DNA from 2 places in the Streptomyces griseobrunneus genome. Region 1 is predicted to be linked to the other one. Evidence: predicted binding sites of a transcription regulator. Region 1 holds the regulator's gene; the other holds the start of a gene.
What was found. The regulator HspR, encoded in region 1, represses chaperone genes until heat shock. The targets are predictions, from matches to a motif close to TTGAGNNNNNNNNNCTCAA.
Positions count from the first base shown of each region.

Region 1 (6,862 bases):
TCGTCGCCTTCGCCAAGAACGGCGAGGTGCTCGTCGGCGAGGTGGCCAAGCGCCAGGCGGTCACCAACGTCGACAGGACGATCCGCTCCGTCAAGCGCCACATGGGCACTGACTGGAAGATCGAGATCGACGGCAAGGGCTTCAACCCGCAGCAGATGAGCGCCTTCATCCTGCAGAAGCTGAAGCGCGACGCCGAGTCCTACCTGGGCGAGAAGGTGGCCGACGCGGTCATCACCGTCCCGGCGTACTTCAACGACTCCGAGCGTCAGGCGACCAAGGAGGCCGGTGAGATCGCGGGCCTCAACGTCCTGCGTATCGTCAACGAGCCGACCGCCGCCGCCCTGGCGTACGGCCTGGACAAGGACGACCAGACGATCCTCGTCTTCGACCTCGGTGGCGGCACCTTCGACGTGTCGCTCCTGGAGATCGGTGACGGCGTCGTCGAGGTGAAGGCCACCAACGGTGACAACCACCTCGGTGGTGACGACTGGGACCAGCGCGTCGTCGACTACCTGGTGAAGCAGTTCGCCAACGGGCACGGCGTGGACCTGTCCAAGGACAAGATGGCTCTCCAGCGTCTCCGCGAGGCCGCGGAGAAGGCGAAGATCGAGCTCTCGTCCTCGACCGAGACCACGATCAACCTGCCCTACATCACGGCGTCCGCCGAGGGCCCGCTGCACCTGGACGAGAAGCTCACGCGCTCGCAGTTCCAGCAGCTGACCGCGGACCTCCTGGACCGCTGCAAGACCCCGTTCCACAACGTCATCAAGGACGCGGGCATCCAGCTCTCCGAGATCGACCACGTCGTTCTCGTCGGTGGCTCCACCCGTATGCCGGCCGTCGCCGAGCTCGTCAAGGAGCTGACCGGTGGCCAGGACGCCAACAAGGGTGTGAACCCGGACGAGGTCGTCGCCATCGGCGCCTCGCTCCAGGCCGGTGTCCTCAAGGGCGAGGTCAAGGACGTCCTGCTCCTCGACGTCACCCCGCTGTCCCTCGGTATCGAGACCAAGGGAGGGATCATGACGAAGCTCATCGAGCGCAACACCACGATCCCGACCAAGCGCTCCGAGATCTTCACGACGGCCGAGGACAACCAGCCGTCCGTGCAGATCCAGGTCTACCAGGGCGAGCGCGAGATCGCGGCGTACAACAAGAAGCTCGGGATGTTCGAGCTGACCGGTCTGCCGCCGGCCCCGCGCGGTGTGCCGCAGATCGAGGTCGCCTTCGACATCGACGCCAACGGCATCATGCACGTCGCTGCCAAGGACCTCGGCACCGGCAAGGAGCAGAAGATGACCGTCACCGGTGGCTCCTCGCTGCCGAAGGACGAGGTCAACCGGATGCGCGAAGAGGCCGAGAAGTACGCGGAGGAGGACCACGCCCGCCGCGAGGCCGCCGAGTCGCGCAACCAGGGCGAGCAGCTCGTCTACCAGACGGAGAAGTTCCTCAAGGACAACGAGGACAAGGTCCCCGGTGACGTGAAGACGGAGGTGGAGACCGCTGTCGGCGAGCTGAAGGAGAAGCTCAAGGGCGAGGACACCGCCGAGATCCGTACGGCCACCGAGAAGGTCGCGGCCGTCTCCCAGAAGCTGGGCCAGGCGATGTACGCCAACGCCCAGGCCGACGGTGCGACGCCGGGTGCCGAGGCTCCGGGCGGCGCCCAGGGCAAGGCCGATGACGATGTCGTCGACGCCGAGATCGTGGACGACGAGAAGGACACCAAGGGCGGTGCGGCGTGACCGAGGAGACCCCGGGCTTCGAGGAGAAGCCCGACGTCCCCTCCGGCGCCACCCCTGATGACGCCGAGCCGAAGGCTGCCGCACCCTCCGAGGAGGAGGCGGCGGCCCCGGCCGGGGACACCGACCCGACCGTCGGTCTGACCGCACAGCTGGACCAGGCCCGTATGGCGCTCAGCGAGCGCACCGCGGACCTCCAGCGGCTCCAGGCCGAGTACCAGAACTACCGCCGCCGCGTTGAGCGGGACCGGGTCACGGTCAAGGAGGTCGCCGTCGCGAACCTCCTGTCCGAGCTCCTGCCCGTGCTCGACGACGTCGGCCGCGCGCGGGAGCACGGCGAGCTGCTCGGCGGCTTCAAGTCTGTCGCCGAATCGCTGGAGACGGTTGTCGCGAAGCTGGGCCTCCAGCAGTTCGGCAAGGAGGGCGAGCCCTTCGACCCGACGATCCACGAGGCCCTGATGCACAGCTACGCGCCGGACGTCACCGAGACGACCTGCGTGGCGATCCTCCAGCCGGGGTATCGCATCGGCGAGCGCACCATCCGCCCCGCGCGGGTGGCCGTCGCCGAGCCGCAGCCGGGCGCCACGCCCGCGGCGGCCAAGGAAGAGAAGACAGACGACGAGGAGAGCGGTGGCACCGAGGAGGTCTGACGACACCACGTCTGACCACCAGGGTGCACACCGACCGGCCGGGCGGCCGGCCCACGGGCCGGCCGCCGTGCCGATCGTCCGGAAGGAGGGACGTCGATGAGCACGAAGGACTTCGTCGAGAAGGACTACTACAAGGTCCTCGGCGTCCCCAAGGACGCCACCGACGCCGAGATCAAGAAGGCGTACCGCAAGCTCGCCCGCGAGTTCCACCCGGACGCCAACAAGGGTGACGCCAAGGCGGAGGAGCGCTTCAAGGAGATCTCCGAGGCGAACGACGTCCTCGGCGACACCAAGCGGCGCAAGGAGTACGACGAGGCGCGCGCCCTCTTCGGCAACGGTGGCTTCCGCGCCGGCCCCGGTGGTGCGGGCGGCAACTTCAACTTCGACCTGGGCGACCTCTTCGGCGGGGGCGCACCGGGCGGCGGCCAGGCAGGCGGTGCGGGCGGCGGCTTCGGCGGCGGCGGGGGCGGTCTCGGCGACGTATTCGGCGGGCTGTTCAACCGCGGCGGCGCGGGCACCCGCGTCCAGCCGAGGCGTGGCCAGGACATCGAGTCCGAGGTGACGCTCAGCTTCACCGAGGCGGTCGACGGGGCCACGGTCCCGCTGCGGATGTCCAGCCAGGCGCCCTGCAAGGCGTGTTCCGGCACCGGCGACAAGAACGGCACCCCCAGGGTCTGCCCGACCTGCGTCGGCACCGGCCAGGTCTCGCGCGGTACGGGCGGCGGCTTCTCGCTCACCGACCCCTGTGTGGACTGCAAGGGCCGGGGCCTCATCGCCCAGGACCCCTGCGAGGTCTGCCACGGCAGCGGCCGGGCGAAGTCGGCCCGCACCATGCAGGTCAGGATCCCGGCGGGCGTCTCCGACGGCCAGCGGATCCGGCTGCGCGGCAAGGGCGGCCCGGGCGAGCGCGGCGGTCCGGCGGGCGATCTCTACGTCGTCGTCCACGTCGGCGCCCACCCGGTCTTCGGCCGCAAGGGCGACAACCTCACGGTCACCGTGCCCGTCACCTTCCCGGAGGCGACGCTCGGCGGCGAGGTCAAGGTCCCCACGCTCGGCGGACCGCCGGTCACCCTGAAACTGCCCGCAGGCACCCCCAACGGGCGTACGATGCGCGCCCGGGGCAAGGGCGCGGTCCGCAAGGACGGCACCCGCGGCGACCTGCTGGTCACCGTGGAGGTGGCGGTTCCCACGGACCTCGGCCAGGAGGCCAGGGACGCGCTGGAGACCTACCGCAAGGCGACCGCGGACGAGGACCCGCGGGCGGAACTGTTCCAGGCCGCGAAGGGAGCTTGAGATGGACGGCCGTCGACGCAATCCGTACCAGCTGACCGATGAATCACCGGTGTACGTGATCTCGATCGCGGCCCAGCTCTCGGGTCTCCACCCGCAGACGCTGCGCCAGTACGACCGTCTCGGCCTGGTCTCCCCGGACCGTACGGCCGGCCGCGGCCGCCGCTACTCGGCCCGCGACATCGAGCTGCTGCGCACCGTGCAGCAGCTGTCGCAGGACGAGGGCATCAACCTGGCGGGCATCAAGCGCATCATCGAGCTTGAGAACCAGGTGGCCGCGCTCCAGCAGCGCGTCGCCGAGCTCTCGGCGGCGGTGGACGGCGCGGCGGTGGCCATGCAGCAGCGCGAGGCCCAGGTGCACGCCTCGTACCGGCGCGATCTGGTGCCGTACCAGGATGTGCAGCAGACCAGCGCGCTGGTGGTCTGGCGGCCGAAGCCGAAGAGGCCGCCGACGGAGTAGCCGGATTCTGCGGATGCGCGGGGCCGGGAGAGCGTTCATCCGCTCTCCCGGCCCCGTTGCGTTTGTCCGCGCCCCGGGTTCCTACGGCAGGGCGGTGCTGATCGCGTCGGCCATCATCATCCACATCGGCTGGCCACCGGTGCCGAAGGCCGCGGCCAGCGTGTAGCCGACCGCCGCGTCGAGGGGCCCGACGGCGGCCCCCTCCCGCCACTCGGCGATCACCTTCCGGTCGCCGTCGGACGAGAAGTCCCCGATGTGCTTCCCGTCGCGGATCAGCCGGCTGCCCGGGATCGAGTCGGGCACGAGCCGGTAGGAGACTCCCGCGCAACGGACGTCGACCCGGTACGAACGCCGGCGGAGCCTGCCCTTGCCGGGCACGATCGTCGCCTCGTCGCCGTCCACGGTGAGCGTGAGGTGGCGGGGGTCACGGGTGCCGATGGCGATGTGGTCGTCGACCTCGGCGCCGGGTGCGCGGGTGAGGGTGGTGCGGGGGATCCGTTCCCCGCTCACGGTGAGCATCTCGCCCCGCTCCCCGCTGAGTTCGACGGCTATGTCCCCGTAGTGGTCGTCCTCGGTGGTGGCGGGCATGGGTCCGGTCTCGGTCATCTGGGGCCTTGCATCCTCGACTTGTGCGGAGAGACGGCGTCGGCTCGGTCAGGGCCGACGTACGTGATTCTCGCAGGCGGCCGGGTCCGGGGCGGCGTGATGCCGGGCCGGACGAGGAGGCCGGGCGGCCTACGTCAGGGGTTCGTGCGGGTTGGTGCCGGTGATGCCGGACCGGGCGAGGAGGGTGCCGAGGTGGGTACGGCTGGTGGCTCCGAGGGTCTGCATGAGCTTGGCTATGTGGGAGCGGCAGGTGCGGACGCTGATGCCCATCTTGCGGGCGACGACGTCATCCACGTGGCCTTCGGCGAGGAGGCGGGCGATGCTGTGCTGGACGGCGGTGACCGGGGCGTTCGGGGCGGTCGCCTGGTGGTTCTCGGCGAGCGGGACGGCCTGGGCCCAGAGGACCTCGTAGACCTGGATCAGGTACGAGACCAGAGCGGGGTGACTGATCCGCAGTGCGGTGTTGCGGTCGGCCGAGCCGGGGATGTAGGCCACCGACCGGTCGATGATGATCAGCCGTTCGACGGTCAGCTCGGTCGTGCGTACCTGCAGGTGCTGGGCCGGGACCTGGGAGAGGTAGTCCCTGATGGAGCCGCTGTAGCGGGCCGGGTGCTGGTAGATGTGCCGGATCCTGGCTCCCCGCCGGATGGCGGTGTGGGCGTTGGCCAGACCCTCCTGGAGCTTGCCGGCAGGGCGGTTGCTGCCGGGCTGGGCCGTGAGAACCTCGTCCCTGGCGGTGGCGGTGGCCTCGTTGATGGACGCCTGGATGACGGGGACTCCCTCCAGCACACTGATGGCGAGGTTGGGGTCGTCGTGGGCCACGGCGGTCAGGGGGAACAGGGACCGGCTCAGGGCGGTCGCCATACGCAGGCGTTCGTCGATCTCCCGGGAGACGGGCTGCAGCAGGTTGGCCAGGGCGGCCGACGGGGGAACGGGACGCATCCACGTGTCGTCCCACGGGTCGGGGTGCAGCAGGGCCAGTTCAGTGAGGCATGGGGCGTCGGCGAGAGCGGCGCGTGCTATGCGTCCTGCGCGAAGGGACTTCTCGTACAGGCGGAGCGCCGGATCGCACAGCTCGCCATGGCGATGCGGTCTATGAGCTAATTTGCCTTCGCTGCTGCCCATTTGGGATCCCCCTGCTTTATGCAGTGCAACAAGTTGACGGTGGTGCCAGCGTAGTTCTGAGGGGAGTGTGGAGCTGTCGGGGGAGCCGGGAACTCCCTCGGCACGCCCCGGGCGTTGGCTGCCTTCTCCCCCGTTGCGCAGTCACGCTCGGGTTCCCGACGGGGGGATCGGTCGCGCGGTCAGGAGTCCGATTCCAGAATTCCTGACCGTGCGATCAGATAGCCGAGTTGCGCCCGGCTGGTGCTGCCGAGGGTGGCGGAGAGTTTGGCGACATGGGCGCGACAGGTGCGTACGTTCATGCCGAGGCGCCGGGCGATCGAGTCGTCCACGTGGCCTTCCACCAGCAGTTGCGCGATGGATCGCTGAACGCCGCTGATGCCCTTGGGGGGTGGGTTGTACTGAAGCTCGCCGAGGAGGGGCGAAGCGCGGCTCCAGAGCTGCTCGAAGACCTTGACGAGGTAGTCGATGAGCCCGGGGTGGCGGAGTTCCAGCGCGACTTGGTCGTCGTTGCGCGCGGGTATGAAGGCGACGGTTCGGTCGAAGACTATCAATCGCTCGATGAGCTCCTCGAGCGTGCGGATCTCCACCTTGCTCTCGGCCAGGCGGGCGGCGTAGGCGAGTGTGCCCTGGCTGTGCCGCACGGTGTGCTGGTAGAGGGTGCGCATGGCGACGCCGCGGTCGACCACCGACAGGGCGCGTTCGAGGCCCTCGCTGAGACGGTCCTCGCCGCGGTCGCCCCCGGGCTGGACGGTGAGGACCTCGGTGCGGCACTCCGCGGTGGCCAGATCGAGGGCGGCATTGATCCGGTGGCCGCCTTCCAGGACTGTGATGGCGTGGGTGGTGGGAGGATCCTGGGCACTGATGTCCATGAACGGCTCGAAGGAGTCCGCCAGCTCCACCGAGCGTCGTCTGCGTTCCTGGATCTCCCGCTCGATGGGGTGCAGGCGCTGGGCCAGAGCCGCGGACGGGGCGATGGGCCGGAGCCATGCGGTGTC
Region 1 is NZ_CP177080.1:4,299,396-4,306,257, forward strand. It holds gene dnaK (molecular chaperone DnaK) at 1-1,739, shown strand, start outside; gene grpE (nucleotide exchange factor GrpE) at 1,736-2,386, shown strand; gene dnaJ (molecular chaperone DnaJ) at 2,483-3,679, shown strand; gene ACK8N7_RS19615 (heat shock protein transcriptional repressor HspR) at 3,681-4,136, shown strand; gene ACK8N7_RS19620 (hypothetical protein) at 4,218-4,742, opposite strand; gene ACK8N7_RS19625 (helix-turn-helix transcriptional regulator) at 4,872-5,867, opposite strand; gene ACK8N7_RS19630 (helix-turn-helix transcriptional regulator) at 6,047-6,862, opposite strand, start outside.

Region 2 (6,862 bases), 1.9 Mb from region 1:
CGACCCGGCGGTGTCCTCACGCGCGGTGACCGGCAGCGTCCCGGCCGCCGGGGTCCGGTCCCTGGCGGCGCTGACCGACGGGGCGAGCCGCTGGACGGAGATGTTCCGCGAGGGCGACTGGGCGGCCACGCTGGAGCTGCTGCGCAAGGCGGGGCCCCAGGGGCTGATCGACCGGGTACGGGAGCTGGAGGAGGCCGACGCGGCCACCGGGCGCGTACGGCTGCGGCGCGGCAAGACGCACGACGACGCGACGGCGGTCCTTGTGGAGCTGTGACACCGGCGCCCGGGCCCGGAGGTCACTCCTCGGCGCGGGCGTTCAGCTGGTGGAGCAGCCGGGCCAGCTCCGCCACCTCGGCCCGGTCCCAGTCCGCGAGTTTGCGGACGTACTGCCCGCGCCGGGCGCCCCGGACGCTGCTGAAGCGGGCGAGGCCCTCGTCGGTCAGCCGGACGAGCCAGGCGCGACCGTCCGCCGGGTCGGGCTCGCGGTCGACGAGCCCGAGGTTCTCCAGGGCCCTCAGCTGGCGGCTCATGGTGGCCTTGCCGACGCCGAAGTAGGCGGCCAGTTCGGTGGCCCGCTGCCGACCCGCCGACTCCAGGCGGACGAGCAGGCCGTAGGCGGCGGGCTCCAGTTCGGGGTGGACCTCGCGGGCCATCTCGCCCGAGCTGGCCCGGGCCCGGCGCAGGAAGACCGCGAGCTCACGCTCCAGCGCCAGGAATTCCTGGTCCCCACCGGTTCCGGCGGTCGCGCCCGGATCCCCCGCGCTTTCGCTCCCGTGCACGTCAGTACCCCTCGTACGGTTTCCTGCCGATGAAAGTGCCGTCCACGGCCGGTCGGCGCCGCAGCCCCGCCAGTATTTCGCAGGCCTGGATGAGCGGCGTCCCGCATCCCATTATGCACTCGCTGTATACACGCTATGTATAGTCCTCGGCGTACCGCACACCTGTGCGGAAGTTTCCGCGCAGAGGAGTGGTGTGCCGTGCCCAAGAAGACAAGCCTGCTCGGTGGCGGGTTGGCCGCCGCGCTGGTGACGACGCTCACACTGGCGCTCGGCGGCTGCTCGATGGAGACGACGGCTCCGGGCTCGGCGCGGCAGGACGCGGCGTCCGACGCCAAGGGCTCCTTCGGGCCGGCGGACTGCCGCAAGGCGAAGTGCATCGCCCTCACGTTCGACGCCGGGCCGGGCAAGGACACCCCGGAGCTGCTGGACATCCTGAAGGAGAAGAAGGTCCACGCCACCTTCTTCCTGCTGGGCAAGAACCACGTCGTCAAGCACCCGGACACCGTGCGGCGCATCCAGGACGAGGGCCACGAGGTGGCCAACCACACCTGGACGCACGAGATCCTGACCGACCGGGAGCCGGACGAGATACGCGCCGAGCTGGAGAAGACCCAGGTGGCGATAGAGAAGATCACCGGGAAGAAGCCCCGGCTGATGCGCCCGCCGCAGGGCCGCACCGACGACACGGTCTCCGGGATCAGCAAGGAGCTGGGGCTCTCCCAGGTGCTGTGGAGCGCCACCGCCAAGGACTACTCGACCAACGACTCGGCGCTGATCACGAAGCGGATCCTGGACCAGGCGAGCAAGGACGGCGTCATCCTGCTGCACGACATCTACAAGGGCACCGTGCCGGCCGTGCCCGGGATCATCGACGCGCTCCGGAAGGACGGCTACACCTTCGTGACCGTCCCCGAGCTGATGGCCCCGGCCGAGCCGGTGCCGGGGACGGTCTACCGCCCCTGACCGGTCCGTGGGGCATGCGGAACGGCCCGCCCCCGTCGACTCGGGAAGCGGGCCGTCCGTACCGGTCGCGCACCTGATACCGCGCCCGTCACTGCGTGGCGGTCAGGCCGCGGCCGGGATCCTCTCCGCCGCCCTGGCCGAGGCCGGGGTGAGGGCGATCTCCAGCACCTGGCGGACGTCGGTGACCGGGCGGACGTCCAGCTTCTCCAGCACCTCGGCCGGGACGTCGTCCAGGTCGGCCTCGTTGCGCTGGGGGATCACCACGGTGGTGATACCCGCGCGGTGGGCCGCCAGCAGCTTCTGCTTCAGGCCGCCGATCGGCAGCACCCGGCCGGTCAGCGACACCTCACCGGTCATCGCCACATCCGTACGGACCAGCCGTCCGGAGAGCAGCGAGGCCAGCGCGGTCGTCAAGGTGATGCCCGCGCTCGGGCCGTCCTTGGGGATGCCGCCCGCCGGGAAGTGGATGTGCACACCCCGGTCCTTGAGGTCGGCGACCGGCAGCTCCAGCTCCGCGCCGTGCGACCGCAGGAAGCTCAGCGCGATCTGCGCCGACTCCTTCATGACGTCCCCGAGCTGACCGGTCAGGGTCAGTCCGGACGCCCCGGTCTCCGGGTCGGCGAGCGACGCCTCGACGAAGAGCACGTCACCGCCCGCCCCGGTCACCGCGAGCCCGGTGGCCACGCCCGGCACCGCGGTGCGGCGCTCGGCCGGGTCCTGGGCGGACTCGGGCACGTGGTGCGGGCGCCCGATGAGACCGCGCAGGTCGGTGTCGGTCACCGTGAACGGCAGCTCGCGGTCGCCCAGTTCGTGCTGGGCCGCGACCTTGCGGAGCAGCCGGGCCACAGCCCGCTCCAGATTCCGTACGCCCGCCTCGCGGGTGTACTCGCCGGCCAGCTTGCGCAGCGCCGACTCCTCCAGGGCGACCTCGTCCTTCTCCAGACCGGCCCGCTCCAGCTGGCGCGGGAGGAGGTGGTCCCGGGCGATGACGACCTTCTCGTCCTCGGTGTAGCCGTCGAGGCGGACCAGCTCCATGCGGTCGAGCAGGGCCTCCGGGATGGCTTCGAGGACGTTGGCGGTGGCCAGGAAGACGACGTCGCTGAGGTCGAGTTCGACCTCCAGGTAGTGGTCGCGGAAGGTGTGGTTCTGCGCCGGGTCGAGGACTTCGAGGAGGGCGGCGGCCGGGTCGCCCCGGAAGTCGGAGCCGACCTTGTCGATCTCGTCGAGCAGGACGACCGGGTTCATCGAGCCGGCCTCCTTGATGGCCCGCACGATGCGTCCGGGGAGAGCGCCCACGTACGTACGCCGGTGGCCCCGGATCTCCGCCTCGTCCCGGACCCCGCCGAGCGCGACGCGGACGAACTTGCGGCCCATGGCGTGCGCGACGGACTCGCCGAGCGAGGTCTTGCCGACGCCGGGCGGGCCGACGAGGGCGAGGACCGCGCCACCGCGGCGGCCGCCCACGACACCCAGGCCCCGGTCGGAGCGGCGCTTGCGCACCGCGAGGTACTCGGTGATGCGTTCCTTCACGTCGGCGAGGCCGGCGTGCTCGGCGTCCAGGATCTCCTGGGCGCCGCGGATGTCGTAGGCGTCCTCGGTGCGCTCGGTCCAGGGCAGTTCGAGGACGGTGTCCAGCCAGGTGCGGATCCAGGAGCCCTCGGGCGACTGGTCGCTGGACCGCTCCAGCTTGTCGACCTCCTTGAGCGCGGCCGTCCGGACGTGCTCGGGCAGGTCGGCGGCCTCGACGCGGGCCCGGTAGTCGTCGGACTCGTCCTCCGGGTCGCCGTTGAGCTCGGAGAGCTCCTTGCGTACGGCGTCGAGCTGGCGGCGGAGCAGGAATTCGCGCTGCTGCTTGTCGACGCCCTGCTGGACGTCCTTCGCGATGGACTCGGCCACATCCTGCTCGGCGAGGTGCTCGCTCAGCCACTGGATGGCGAGCTTCAGCCGCGCGATCGGGTCCACGGTCTCCAGGAGCTGGACCTTCTGGGCGGTGGTGAGGAACGGCGAGTATCCGGAGTTGTCGGCGAGCGCGGAGATGTCGTCGATCTGCTGGACCCGGTCCACGACCTGCCAGGCGCCGCGCTTCTTCAGCCAGCTGGTGGCGAGCGCCTTGTACTCCTTGACGAGCTCGGCGGCCGAACCCGGCAGGGGGTCGGGCACGACGGTGTCGAGCACGGTCCCCTCGACCCAGAGCGCCCGGCCGGGGCCACTGGTCCCGGCCCCGATGCGGACCCGGTCGCGGGCCCGGATGAGCGCGCCAGGGTCACCGTCGACAAGGCGTCCGACCTGCTCGACCGTACCGAGGACACCCGTCCCCGTGTACGTCCCGTCGATCCGCGGCACCAAAAGCACCTCGGGCTTGCCGCCGCCGGGGCGGGCAGCGGCCTGCGCGGCCTCGACGGCGGCGCGCACCTCGGTGTCGGACAGGTCCAGCGGCACCACCATGCCGGGCAGGACGACCTCGTCGTCGAGCGGCAGCACGGGCAGGTCGATCGGTGTGAACGCCTTGGACTCGGTAGTCATGATCTCCCCTTCGGCAGGCAAGTTGAGCTATGTGGACTCAATGCTTGTGAGCCGCCGAATGTTCCCCGAGCGGTGTTCGCTCTGGGCGATCAGCCGATTCCGGGGAATCAGCGGGTTCCAGGAAGTCAGCCGGTTCCTGGCCGTCGCCGTCCGCCGCCGAGCGGGGCACCTGTTCACGGGAGCGTCCGGCGGGGAACGGCTATTCCCGGCCACCCCGGGCCCGTACCGTTCCCCGCCCTCCGTACGGGACCGCTAGGGAGCCGCCGCCCGGAAGTGGCAGTTGGAGCTGATCGCGGAGGACGTCGTGCCGTCGGCCGTCCTGGCGAGCCGCCCGTAGGAGTGCCCGTCGATGAGCGTGGGGACGGTCAGCGAGACGGTCCCCCGGCCCGCCACCTTTCCGCTCGCCGAACCGGAAGTGCCCAGGGCGACGGGCTGAGGCCGGGCCGGGCCGGTGTTGTCCCAGAGGCCGAACTCCGCCCGGACCTGCTTCGACGGGTCGGGGTGGGCCACGTGCACGGTCAGGGTCGGCGTACGGCTGGAGACCGTGCCGTAGCCGCCGAGCGCCTGGCAGCCGGCCCCGGCCGCGGACGGCTGCGCGGCCCTGGCGGTCGGGGCGGTCAGGGTGCGGGAGTGGGAGAGGGCCTGGGCGGCCGTCATAGGAGGGTCGTAGGTCTCCACATTCTGGACCTGGCCGTCCCGGAAGGCGTTGGCCCTGCCCTTGACGAGGTCCCGGCCGACGACGAACGGGCCGTTCGCCGCCCAGGTGGCGGTGTGCGCGACCGTGCCCACCGGGGTGCCGTCGACGTACAGGGTGATCGTGCTCGCGACGGCGTCATGGACCCCGGTGAGACGGGTCCAGACCCCGGGGACCGCCTGCGTACGGGAGATGACCTGGTCGACGTTCCGGTCCGGGCCGTCGGCCCGGGGCATCCCGAAGCGCCAGGTCCGGTCCGGGGCGTTGTACCAGAGCATGGCCCCGCTGATGACCGTTCCGTCCTGCGCCAGGACCGCGGAGATCCCGGCTTCCGGGTCGGTCTTCGCCCAGGCCGAGACGGTGAAGCTGCGGCGGGTGTCCACCACGGGTCCGGGTGCGGTCACCGTGCCTGAGACCCCGTCGAGCTCCAGTGCCCCGCCGTGTTCGGTGCTCCACGACGCGCCTGACGACAGGGTGCCGGTCAGCCCCAGGGAGCCGCCGGACGCCGTGCCGTTCATCCGCCAGTCGAGACCCGGGCCGCCCTGTGTGGAGCCGTACACCGGGACGTGGTCCGAGGTGCCGGTCGGGGTGCAGACCGGGGGCGTGGCGATGTTGCTGCAGGAGGGCTTGGCGGCGGCGGTGCAGTCGGCCTGGTCGGCCTTCTCCGTCCAGGAGTCGCAGCCGGTGAAGGCCTCCGTGGAGAAGAGGTAGTCGAGCCTGGCCGTGCCGTACCGGCTGTCGGTGACGGCCCCGGTGGCCGGGGCCGTGCTCGCGGTGGCCGGAGAGAAGTGCGTCGGCTCCGCAGCTGTGTCACCGGGGAAGTAGGAGCGCTCGTCGCACTCGTACAGGGGCTGGAGCTTGGCCCGCAGGCGGGTGTTGAAGTCGCCGCCCACGACCACCGGCGGGAGGCCCGCCGCCATCTCCTCGATGACGCCGATCTGGTCCGCGTGGAGGCCGTCCGCCTCGGCCTGGGTCATCCGGCCCTGCCGGGCGGCCGCGTCGAAGTCGGCCACATGGGCCGTGCACAGGTGCGACTCCCAGCCTGCGGCACCCACGCACAGCGCCTGCGTACGGCTCTGCCCGGCGTCGACCGGGACCGGCATCGTACGGATCCGCTGCCAGTCGATCCGGCCCTTGACGCCGATCGCGACGCTCAGGGTGCCGGTCAGTCCCGCACGGCAGTAGGAGGAGCCCTGGGGGAACGCGGCGGTGGCCGGGCGCCACACCTCGGCCCAGCGGAAGGACCACTCGGGGCCCAGTTCCGCGGCGATCCGGTCGAGCTGGCTCGGGCCGCCGGAACCGCTGTTCAGGCCGCTGAGGAACGGGCCCGAGCAGACCTCCTGCAGCATGACCGCGTTCAGGTCGCCCGCCCGCACGGCCTCGCCCACGGCCGCCGCCTTCGCCTGCGGGTCGTTGCGGTCCGGGCAGTACGCCCCCGTCCCCGGGGTCGCCCGGCCCGCCTCACCGCACACGTTCCAGGTCATGGCCCGCACCGAGGGCCGGGAGTAGGCGTCGGAGGCCGGGGGCCCGTCCACGGCGACGGCCGGCCGGGGAGCGCCGCCGCCCCGAGGAGGACGGCTGCCAGCAGGACGACGAGCCCGCGTATCCGGCCCGGGGCGTACGGTCTCGTCCGCCCTCGCCCTTGAGGCCTCAAGGAGCATTCCTTCCGCGGGCGTACCTGCGGCCACGCCCGTCCGCAGCCCCGGGCACAGCGGCGTCCGGGAAGATGAAACGAAGTTGTGAAGATCAAAGCACCTGAGGACGGGGCTGCCGCTCTCCTAGAATCCGGTCCATGGAGCCCGACACCCAGACCTACACCTGCGCCATGATTCCCCCCGCCCCCGTCACCCTGGACCGCCGCGAAGGCCCCTTCGGGGAGGTCGTCCTGCGCGAGCGCGGGAGG
Region 2 is NZ_CP177080.1:2,442,232-2,449,093, forward strand. It holds gene ACK8N7_RS10645 (protein phosphatase 2C domain-containing protein) at 1-274, shown strand, start outside; gene ACK8N7_RS10650 (MarR family winged helix-turn-helix transcriptional regulator) at 297-779, opposite strand; gene ACK8N7_RS10655 (polysaccharide deacetylase family protein) at 978-1,742, shown strand; gene lon (endopeptidase La) at 1,845-4,265, opposite strand; gene ACK8N7_RS10665 (LamG-like jellyroll fold domain-containing protein) at 4,518-6,443, opposite strand; gene ACK8N7_RS10670 (spermidine synthase family protein) at 6,752-6,862, shown strand, end outside.
Region 2: a site for HspR is predicted at 4,288-4,306, ahead of lon (endopeptidase La). Genes of this name have one in related genera too.